Methylocaldum szegediense: one gene and its partner. The protein of the gene in region 1 interacts with the protein of each later gene in a pairwise test. Links are inferred from orthologs where the notes say so. Each region holds a gene or a part of one and is shown on either strand. Other genes may lie near its edges.

The links. Proteins that work in one complex are often made in the same cells at the same time.
Region 2: the proteins of ligA (region 1) and leuS interact in binary tests that used the Escherichia coli proteins (3 or more experiments, as listed by UniProt). The link is inferred for Methylocaldum szegediense from one-to-one orthologs.

Annotation. Positions count from the first base shown.
Region 1 is NZ_OX458333.1:2,650,263-2,656,177, forward strand. Bases 2,388-5,386 are described here. They hold ligA (NAD-dependent DNA ligase LigA), read left to right. Parts: upstream 2,388-2,874; coding sequence 2,875-4,899; downstream 4,900-5,386. Other genes in these bases: QEN43_RS11215 (cell division protein ZipA C-terminal FtsZ-binding domain-containing protein), read left to right, coding at 2,388-2,878; QEN43_RS11225 (hypothetical protein), read right to left, coding at 4,890-5,321. In the rest of the region: chromosome segregation protein SMC, read left to right, coding at 1-2,068; more of QEN43_RS11215, read left to right, coding at 2,165-2,387. UniProt on the Escherichia coli protein: DNA ligase that catalyzes the formation of phosphodiester linkages between 5'-phosphoryl and 3'-hydroxyl groups in double-stranded DNA using NAD as a coenzyme and as the energy source for the reaction.
Region 2 is NZ_OX458333.1:3,868,645-3,873,238, forward strand. The notes cover bases 1,458-4,594. They hold leuS (leucine--tRNA ligase), read left to right. Parts: upstream 1,458-1,795; coding sequence 1,796-4,393; downstream 4,394-4,594. Other genes in these bases: QEN43_RS16805 (LemA family protein), read right to left, coding at 1,458-1,475; QEN43_RS16815 (LPS-assembly lipoprotein LptE), read left to right, coding at 4,397-4,594. In the rest of the region: QEN43_RS16800 (TPM domain-containing protein), read right to left, coding at 1-832; more of QEN43_RS16805, read right to left, coding at 858-1,457.

The sequences.
Region 1 (5,915 bases):
CCGCGCGGAGTTGCACGCCCTCCAGGGCAAGATCAGTTCGCTCGAAACGCTGCAGCAGCACGCGATGGGCAAGGACCGCGCCGCACTTAAGTCCTGGTTGGCAGAACGCGGCCTTGACGGGGCTGGGCGCCTGGCCGAATACCTGGAGGTTCGCCCCGGCTGGGAAACGGCGGTGGAAAGCGTCCTCGGCAGTTATCTCGAAGCCCTTTGCGTCGAGAGTTCGGCAGATTATTGGCCACATTTGAGCGGCCTGCCCGGCGAATCGCTAAGCTTTTTCGAAACCCGCTCCCCTAATGCGAGCAAAACACCGGCCGAGCAGAAACTTATCGGCCAGGTGCAATCGCCTTGGGAGCTCGCTCCGCTGCTCGGTACCGTGTACTGCGCCCAAGATCTGGCGTCCGCCAAAACGCTGAGCGAAAAGCTAGCGGATCACGAATCGGTCGTGACACCGGACGGAATCCGCATAGGCCGAGGCTGGCTGGCGATCCAAAAACCCGAAGACGGCAAGGCCGGAATGATCAAGCGGGAGCGCGAGTTGCGGGAACTCAAAGCGCGACGCGATAGCCTGCTGGAAAAAAACCGGTTGCTGGAACAAGACCTCGCTCAGGCCGATCAAGCCGTAAAAGACGCCGAACACGAGTACGAGCGAATGCAAACCGAGGAGCGTTCCTTGAGCGTCGAACAAGCTCGTCTCAAGGCCGACTTGAGCGCCGCCACGGCGCGCTGCGAACAGGCCACAAAGCGTCTCCGGCAGCTCGAATACGAGTTGGACGATCTGGAAGAGCATCAGTCCCAGACCGTCGAAGAAACCGCCGAAGCTAAGACCGCCTTGCTGGAGGCCGAAGAGCGGCTTGCCGATTTGGAACCGAAAGTGGCCGACTACGCCGCCCGAAGGGACGAGCTGGAAACCAATCTCAGTAAGGCCGATGCCGCTCTGAAATTGGCGCGCGAGTGTGTACACCAACTCAAAACTCGGCTCGAAACCCTGAAATCCGCCGAAGGCCTGACCCGAAAACATCTGGAGCGGGCGCAGCAGCAGTACGAGCAGTCCCTGGGAAGGCTCGAAACCGTCAGCGCGCAGATGAGCGAGGCCGAGATGCCGGTCGAAGACGAACAAGCCCGATTGGAAGAACTACAGGAACAGCGCGTCGAGGTGGAGCGGACGCTGTCGGATTTGCGCAAGCGCGCCGGCGAATTGGAGACCGAGATGCGCCGCATCGACGAATCCCGCATCCACAACCAAAGGGCCTTGGACGATCTCAAACAGCGCCTCGATCAGACCAAGCTCGCGCTTCAGGCCAACGAGGTGCGTCGGCAGACCGTGCAGGAACAATTCGACGAACTGGGCGCGGAGCCGGAGGCGGTTTTGGCCGGATTGCCCGAAGACGCAGACGAAAAGATCTGGCAGAAACGTGTCACCGAGCTCGGAGAAGAAATCGTCAGGCTGGGCGCCGTCAATCTGACCGCAATGGAAGAATACCAAGCCCAGGCGGAACGCATGAAGTTTCTCGATCAACAGCACCAAGATCTGACCGACTCGCTGGCTACCTTGAGAGAAGCCATCGAAAAGATCGACAGGGAATGCCGGGCTCGTTTCAAGGATACCTTCGACCGGATTAACGCGGGCCTACAGCGAATGTTTCCCAAACTGTTCGGCGGAGGCCAGGCATCCCTGGACCTCACCGAGCGTGATCTGCTGGAAACCGGCGTCAGCATCATGGCGCGGCCTCCCGGCAAGCGCAACACCTCGATCCACCTCCTTTCGGGAGGCGAAAAGGCGCTCACGGCGGTCGCCCTGGTGTTCGCCATCTTCGAACTGAACCCAGCGCCGTTTTGCCTGCTCGACGAAGTGGATGCTCCGCTGGACGACGCCAATGTCGGTCGGTTTAGTCAATTGGTCAAAGAAATGTCCGAAAAGGTACAATTCCTTTTCATTTCGCATAACAAAGCGACGATGGAAATCGCCCAGCATTTGGCCGGTGTCACCATGAAAGAACCCGGCGTGTCCCGCATCGTCGCTGTCGACATCGATGCGGCGGTTGAAATGTCGGCGGGATCAGCGGCCTAATTGTTCCTGTGCCGCAGGGGCCGATTTTCCGTACAAAAAGTGGCGCTCGGCCGCCTCCTTGTTTCCGGGCGGGTCAAGGGCATTCGAGGAAAGGGGATGGATAGAGATACCGTACGTTTGATCCTGCTGGTCATCGGCATCATCGTCATCGCCAGCATTTATATCTGGGGACGATACAAGCAAAAGATCCTGGACTTTCTGCAAAGGCGGGTCGCGTTCGACGAACTCGACTTCGACCCTTCGATCGATGAGGAACTGCCCGATTACAACGACGACGAAGCCGAAAGCGTTCGTGTTCTAAATCGAAACGAGCGACGGTTTACCGACGACCCCGATCTGGCGGAAGACAGAATCGACCAAGCGCATGACGCCTCGAAAAAACCGAATGGGACCACCACCTTGGGGGCGCCGTTCATCATTCAGCTCAGCGTGGTCGCGAAAGGCGAGTTCCTATTCGCGGGCGACGAACTCAAGAACGCTCTGATGGACCTCGATCTGGTCCATGGAGAAATGGGCATCTTTCACCGTTACGATTCCGAACTGCGGAAACCGCTGTTCAGCGTCGCCAGCCTGGTCAAGCCCGGCACCTTTCCCATCGACGACATGGCGTCGTACCAATACCCCGGCGTTGTCCTTTTCTTCCAGCCCGCCACCGTGGACGATCCCCTGCGCGTGTTCGACGATCTAGTCGACACTTGCCATGAACTCGCGATACGCCTGGACGGCATCGAGTGGGACGAAACCCGGCGACCGTTGACCGAGGAAAAAATCGCTCAGATGCGCCGTGGCCTGATAGAGGCTTACGAATGACCGCGAACGCGCCGGAGGAGATCAAACGCCGCGCAGAGGAATTGCGCAAGGAAATCGAATTCCACAACCTGCGCTACTACCAACTCGACTCACCGCTGATCTCCGACGCCGAATACGATCGCTTGATGCAGGAGCTCTTGGCGATCGAACGGCAATATCCGGAACTTGTAACTCCCGATTCTCCTACCCAGCGAGTCGGCGCTCCGCCGGTCGCAGCTTTCGCCACGGTGCGCCACGAGATTCCCATGCTGTCGCTGGAGAACGCTTTCAGCGACGAAGATGTCGAGGATTTCCACCGGCGCGTGAGCCAGCGGCTCGGACGCAACGACATCGGCTATTTGGTGGAACCCAAGCTCGACGGTCTCGCGGTCAGTCTCATCTACGACAAGGGCCTTCTGGTTTGCGGGGCCACCCGCGGCGACGGGCACACCGGCGAGGACATCACCCATAACGTCCGCACGATACGCGACATCCCGCTTCGACTTAAGGGCAGCGGCTGGCCGGAACGCTTCGAAGTGCGGGGTGAAGTCTTCATGCCGAAAAAGGCTTTTCTCGCCTTAAATGAGCGGGCACGTCAGAACGGCGATAAAGTTTTCGCCAACCTGCGAAATGCCGCGGCCGGAAGCCTCCGCCAACTCGACCCGAAAATCACCGCCTCACGCCGCCTCTGTTTCTATTCTTACGGCTACGGCATCTATCCGGACGAACAACTGCCGGAGACCCAAAGCGCCTTGATGGACCGTTTCAAGTCCTGGGGTATTCCCGTCAATCCCGAGCGGCGCGTGGTCCAGAGCATAGCAGGATGTCTCGCCTACTATCGCGACCTTTTAGCGAGGCGGCATGATCTTCCCTATGACATCGACGGCGTGGTCTACAAAGTGGACCGCCTCGCCGACCGACGTCTCATGGGCTTCGTCGCCCGCGCGCCGCGCTGGGCCATCGCCCACAAATTTCCCGCGGAAGAGGCAACGACCAAGGTCATCGCCATCGAGGTCCAGGTAGGACGAACCGGCGCACTGACGCCCGTAGCGCGACTTGAGCCCGTGTTCGTCAGCGGCGTCACCGTAACCAACGCAACACTTCACAACGCGGATGAAGTGCGTCGCCGGGATATTCGGGTAGGCGACACCGTCATCGTCCGGCGTGCCGGCGACGTGATCCCGGAAGTGGTCAAAAGCCTGCCCGAACTTCGCCCGGCCGATGCTCAGATTTTCCAAATGCCGAGTCACTGTCCGGTGTGCGGCTCCGAGGTCGAACTGGCGCCGGGAGAAGCCATTGCTCGCTGCAGCGGCGGCCTATACTGCCCCGCGCAGCACAAGGAATCGATCAAACATTTCGCCTCGCGCCGGGCGATGGACATCGATGGGTTGGGCGACAAACTGGTGGATCAGATTCTCGAAAACAAGCTGATCGAAACCGTCGCAGACCTTTATCGTCTGACCGTGGAACAACTTGCGGCGCTGGATCGCATGGGACGGAAATCGGCGGAAAACCTGGTCAATGCGCTGGAAAAAAGCAAGAAAACCACCCTACCCCGCTTCCTTTACGCGCTGGGCATTCGGGAAGTGGGCGAGGTCACCGCGCAAACCCTGGCCGATCACTTCCGAACCCTCGACGCCATCATGGCCGCGAACGAGGAAGAACTGCAGCAAGTGCCCGATATCGGCCCATCCGTGGCCCATCACATCTACACCTTTTTCCGGCAACCGCATAACATCGAGGTCATCCGAGCGCTGCTCGACGCTGGCGTGCATTGGGAAGAAGTGGCGAAGACAACAGCCGACCGACCGCTCCAAGGCCAGACCTTCGTTCTTACCGGCACGCTTTCCACCATGACCCGCGACGAAGCGAAAGCCCGACTTCAAGCCCTCGGCGGCAAAGTCACCGGCAGCGTGTCCAAGAACACCCGCTATGTCATCGCCGGCGCCGATCCCGGCTCCAAGTTAGACAAGGCTCGGGAGCTCGGCGTCGAAGTGTTGGATGAGGAGGCGTTTTTACGCCTGATCGGTGATCAGAACTGAAAGAAGATCACCAGAGCTACGGCGGCCAGCATGCCGGCATAGACGGCGGGTTTGTGTCGGAACCATCTCCGGCTTGGATAAAGGTTCAAACCGTCCACATACAATGCAATCCAGTCACGAAGTAACGCTCGCACCTTGCGGAAAACGAACCAACCGAGTATCAGGAAAATAAAAAGTCCGGTCCACGCCGTTAGGATCTGTGCGGCGCGTTGGGAGACGTGAAATATCGCTTCGATCAGGTGCTCGAGTCCAAGCTCCAACACCTCGATGAGGTAATGCAGTAACGTTCCTATCCAACCCAGAACGACATCGCCGAAAAACAGCATGACGACGATGCCGATGAGCAGCGCGACCATCCGTTCGTCCAACTTGGCCTTTATCCAAAATAGCCAATCGTTGAGTTTATCTGAAACGCGACGCATTTTTCCTGAACAGCGGCACTTTCGAGTAAGGCAGTTCGCGAATCGATTTAGGGTAGAAAGCAAAAAAAAGGTCGGCTGAGGAGGTACCGGCCGACCTTAAAAGTCTTCCTTCGCTAGTTCGTTGAGGTGCTGAACCAGCGTCTGCCTTGAGGGGGACTCTGCGGCAGTGGTTTTATAATATGGTATCGACTCGATATCTTCAAGCATTTTTTTAAAATTTGATCTCGGGATCTGGATTGGGCGTTCGCGAGACTCATCGAACACGAAAACGCAGGTCCGAGCTGCGAAGAATTCGACTCGCGGAATACTGTCTCATAAACGTTTCGTGGCGTCTCGCGACGCGTGCACGTCAGCCTTGAATGCTGATCCGAAGCCCGAAGGAGCGATTTGGCAGTACTCGCCTTTTTGCTAAGCGTGACTTTATGCCGCGTGTGTTCTGGGTCTCGTCTTCGGTTTGGCGCTCATGCTCGATGCACCCGCTTCGCGGGAACCGGTCATCATTTCGGCTCTCAGCATCATCATGGTGGGGTTCGCGGCTCCGCAAGGGAATATGCGGATCGATTGGGTTGAGAGAGGGCAGGCGATTAATCAGTT
Region 2 (4,594 bases), 1.2 Mb from region 1 along the record:
CGCCGAAACCTCCGCCTCCACCTCGAAATCCGCCTCCTCCCCCCGGAAATCCGCCTCTGGAGATACCGCCGAATCCGCCGGGTCCGCCGTACCAACCGCCCGGCCCTACGCGGCCGATTCCTCCGAACACCGCCATGAACACGAACAAGCCGACAAAAAACGAAAACAGAATCGGCAGACCGAACAAAGCGACCAGCAGTCCGGCACCCACACCGGCGATGAGTCCACCCAGGAGAGGGCCGAAAAGAAACCTCAGTATCCGGCCGCCGAAGATGCCGCCGAGGATCGAAAGCCCGAATAGTCCGCCCAGGTTCTCATCGGGAACGCGTTCACTGCGGGGAGGCGCGGGCAAAGGCTCCCCGCGAATCAGGGCGAATACGCTGTCGAGGCCTTTGGACAGACCTCCATAGAAATCGCCTAGTTTGAAATACGGAATCATTACGTCTTCCACGATTCGATTGGCGATGGCATCGGGAATCGCGCCCTCCAGCCCACGTCCGACCTCGATCCTGACCGTCCTATCTTGCAAGGCCAAGAGGATCAGGACACCGTCGTCGATCCCTTTGCGGCCCAGCTTCCAGGCATCGACGACACGAATGGAATATTGCTCGATCGTCTCGGGGCTTGTGGTCGGCACCAACAAGATCGCGACCTGGCTGCCTTTCTCCGCCTCGAAAGCCGCTAACCGACTTTCGAGGGCGGCTCTTTCGTCCGACTTCAAAGTACCGGTCAGATCGGTCACGCGGGCACGAAGCGGCGGCACCGCGACCTCCGCCGCGACATCGAATCCGACCAGTGCCAGAAGCGTGGCGAAAACCCAGGCCAGCAGCATTTTCAAAGTCAAAATCGACGAATGCCTATTGGGCCGGAGCAGGCGCCGGGGACGGCGTGCCGAAGTCGACCGTGGGCGGACGCGAGATTTCCCTTTCGTTCTCGACGGTGAAGCTCGGCTTGACCTGCATGCCGATGATCCAGGCGGTGATGTTGGTAGGGAAGGAGCGGACCGTGACGTTATACTCCTGGACCGCCGCGATGTAGCGATTGCGCGCCACAGCGATGCGATTTTCGGTACCCTCCAGTTGCGCCTGGAGGTCGCGGAACAAGGTGTCTGCCTTGAGTTGAGGGTAATTTTCCGCCACCGCCATCAGGCGTGACAACGCGCTGGATAGTTCGCGCTGAGCCGCCTGGAAGCGGGAAAACGCCTGCGGATCGTTCAAGAGCTCCGGCGTGGCCTGAACCGACCCCACTTTGGAGCGCGCCTCGGTCACCTGGGTCAGCACATCCTTTTCGTGCCCAGCGTAACCTTTCACCACGTTGACCAGGTTGGGCACCAGATCAGCCCGCCGCTGATACTGGTTCAAGACCTCCGACCAACTCGCCTTGATCTTCTCGTCTTGCTCCTGCAGCGTGTTATACCCGCATCCGCTTAGTACGAGCATATATAACAAGACCAAGCCCGCGAACAATTTGCGCATGTTTTTCTCCCGAAAGGCTGTCGGACGTCGTCCAGAAAATGAATCCGTAAAGTGTGCTACGTAGAATAAGCGTAAGACAATCTATTAAACGGCTTATTCGCGTCGGCGCGTAGCCAAGGGACCCCGCAATTCGCGGTTCATCCGAGCCCCGAATGTGTAGGGTCTTTAGGTACACATGGCGTCGGGTCCGCAATGTTCCCGCGGCGTTTTCTTACGCCCAAACCCACCCGACATGGCCATGGAACCCGCGCCTATTTGCGAGACCGGCGAGTGCTTTAGTATGCTACGAGGTTTCATTCGGCGACCGAAATCCCCTTCGTATGGAAGACATTTACAAGCCGCAGACCATCGAACACGAAGCCCAGAATGCCTGGGAGGCCCAGGGCGTTTTCCGTGCCGTCGAAGACCCGGCCCGGGAAAAATACTACTGCCTGTCCATGTTCCCCTATCCCAGCGGGCGGTTGCACATGGGGCATGTCCGCAACTATACCATCGGCGACGTGATCGCCCGCTATCAGCGCATGCAAGGCAAGAACGTGTTACAGCCCATGGGCTGGGACGCCTTCGGCCTGCCTGCGGAAAACGCCGCGATGCAGAACCAGGTTGCACCGGCGGCGTGGACTTACGCCAATGCCGATTACATGCGCAAACAGCTCAAGTCGTTGGGGCTCGCCATCGATTGGAGCCGCGAAATCGCCACTTGTAAGCCCGAATATTATCGCTGGGAGCAGTGGTTGTTCACCAAGCTGTTCGAAAAGGGCCTGATTTACAAAAAAGTCGCCCCAGTGAACTGGGATCCCGTGGACCAGACCGTACTGGCCAACGAGCAAGTCATCGACGGCCGCGGCTGGCGATCGGGAGCGCTGGTGGAAAAGCGCGACATCCCCATGTACTTCATGCGGATTACCGCTTACGCCGAGGAATTGCTCGCCGGACTAGACCAGTTGTCGGGTTGGCCCGAGCAGGTGAAAACCATGCAGCGCAACTGGATAGGCAAGAGCCACGGTTGCGAGGTGCATTTCCCCTATGAGGACGGCAGCGACGTCCTGAAGGTCTATACCACCCGCCCCGACACCCTGATGGGCGCGACATATGTCGCCGTGGCGGCAGAGCATCCGCTGGCCCTTGCGGCTGCGGACGGCAATCCGGACCTTCAGGCTTTCATCGAGGAATGCAAGCGCGGCGGCACGGCGGAGGCCGATCTCGCCACCATGGAAAAGAAAGGCATGGCCACCGGCCGCTTCGTGATTCATCCATTAACTGGCGAGAAACTGCCGGTATGGATCGCCAATTACGTGTTGTGGGGCTATGGCGAAGGCGCGGTGATGGCGGTGCCGGCGCATGACGAGCGGGATTTCGAGTTTGCTCAGAAATACGGATTGCCGATCAAGACGGTCATCGCGTCCAAATCGGGCGCGTACGAAACGGTCGATCCGGAAGGCGAGTGGATAGACGCTTATGCCGATTACGGCGTGTGCGTGAATTCGGGCAAGTACGACGGTCTCGATTTCCAGCAAGCTTTCGACGCCATCGCCGCCGATCTCGAAGCCAAGGGGCTAGGCCAAAAGCGCACTCAGTTCCGCCTGCGCGACTGGGGTATTTCTCGCCAACGTTACTGGGGTTGTCCGATTCCCATCATCCATTGCCCGAGCTGTGGCGACGTGCCGGTGCCGGAAGATCAGCTTCCCGTGGTGCTGCCTGAGGACGTCAAGATCGAGGTGGGCTCGCCGCTCAAGAAAATGCCCGAGTGGTACCAAACCACCTGCCCGAAATGCGGCGGCTCGGCTGAGCGCGAAACGGACACCATGGACACGTTCGTCGAATCGTCCTGGTACTACGCTCGCTATGCCTGCCCGGACAGTCACAACGCCATGCTTGACGAGCGCGCCAATTACTGGTTGCCGGTCGACCAATACATCGGCGGTATCGAGCATGCCATCCTGCATCTTCTGTACGCGCGTTTCTTCCACAAGCTGATGCGCGATATGGGGTTGGTGCAGGGCGACGAACCCTTCACCAATCTGCTCACCCAGGGCATGGTGGTGGCACCGACCTTCTACCGGGAAACGGAAGACGGCAAGAAGCACTACTACAACCCGGCCGACGTAGACGTGCAATTAGACGAGCGGGGAAGACCAATCGGCGCGATCCTGAAATCCGACGGCCAGCCGGTCACGATCGGTGCCACTGAAAAGATGTCGAAATCCAAGAACAACGGCGTCGATCCGCAGGCCTTGATCGATCGTTACGGCGCGGACACGGCGCGCTTGTTCATCATGTTCGCGTCCCCGCCGGACCAGTCGCTGGAATGGTCGGACAGCGGCGTGGAGGGTGCATTCCGCTTCCTGAAACGCCTATGGAAGCAGGTCTACGCCCACGTCAAGGACGGCCCCGCTCCGAGTCTCGACAAGTCGGCGCTCAACGAGGCGCAAAAGGCCATGAGGCGCCAGACCCACGAAACCTTACGCAAGGTTACCGACGACATCGGCCGGCGTTACACCTTCAATACCGCGATCGCCGCCAACATGGAACTGCTCAATGCTCTCGCCAAGTTCGACGATACCAGCGATCAAGGGCGCGCGGTGCGCCAGGAAACGTTGGAACTCGTGGTGTTGATGTTGTCGCCCATCGTGCCCCATATCTGCCATCGGCTGTGGTACGAGCTCGGGCATACGGAAATGGTCGCGACCGTGGCCTGGCCCAAGGTGGATGAATCGGCCCTGGTGCAAAGCACGGTGGAGATGGTGGTCCAGGTCAACGGCAAGCTACGTGGCAAAATCACCGTGCCGATAGACGCCGCCAATGATGCCGTTCAAGCCGCCGCACTTGGCGATCCCGCCGTACAACGTTTCGTCGAGAACAAACCGGTCAAGAAGGTCATCATAGTCCCACGCAAGCTGATCAACATCGTGGTGTAGCCCATGGCGAAACGATCTCTCACAAGAGCTGGCGTTTCGGTCGCCTTAGCCGTAATGCTCTCCGCTTGCGGATTTCATCTCCGCGGCACGCTGCCGCCCACGATGGCGGCGAAATCTTTTTATATTGAGGGTTTGGGGCGCGGAGACCTGTTCGTTCGGGAGTTTTCGAATATTTTGTCGTATTCCGGGGGCAGTCTTGCA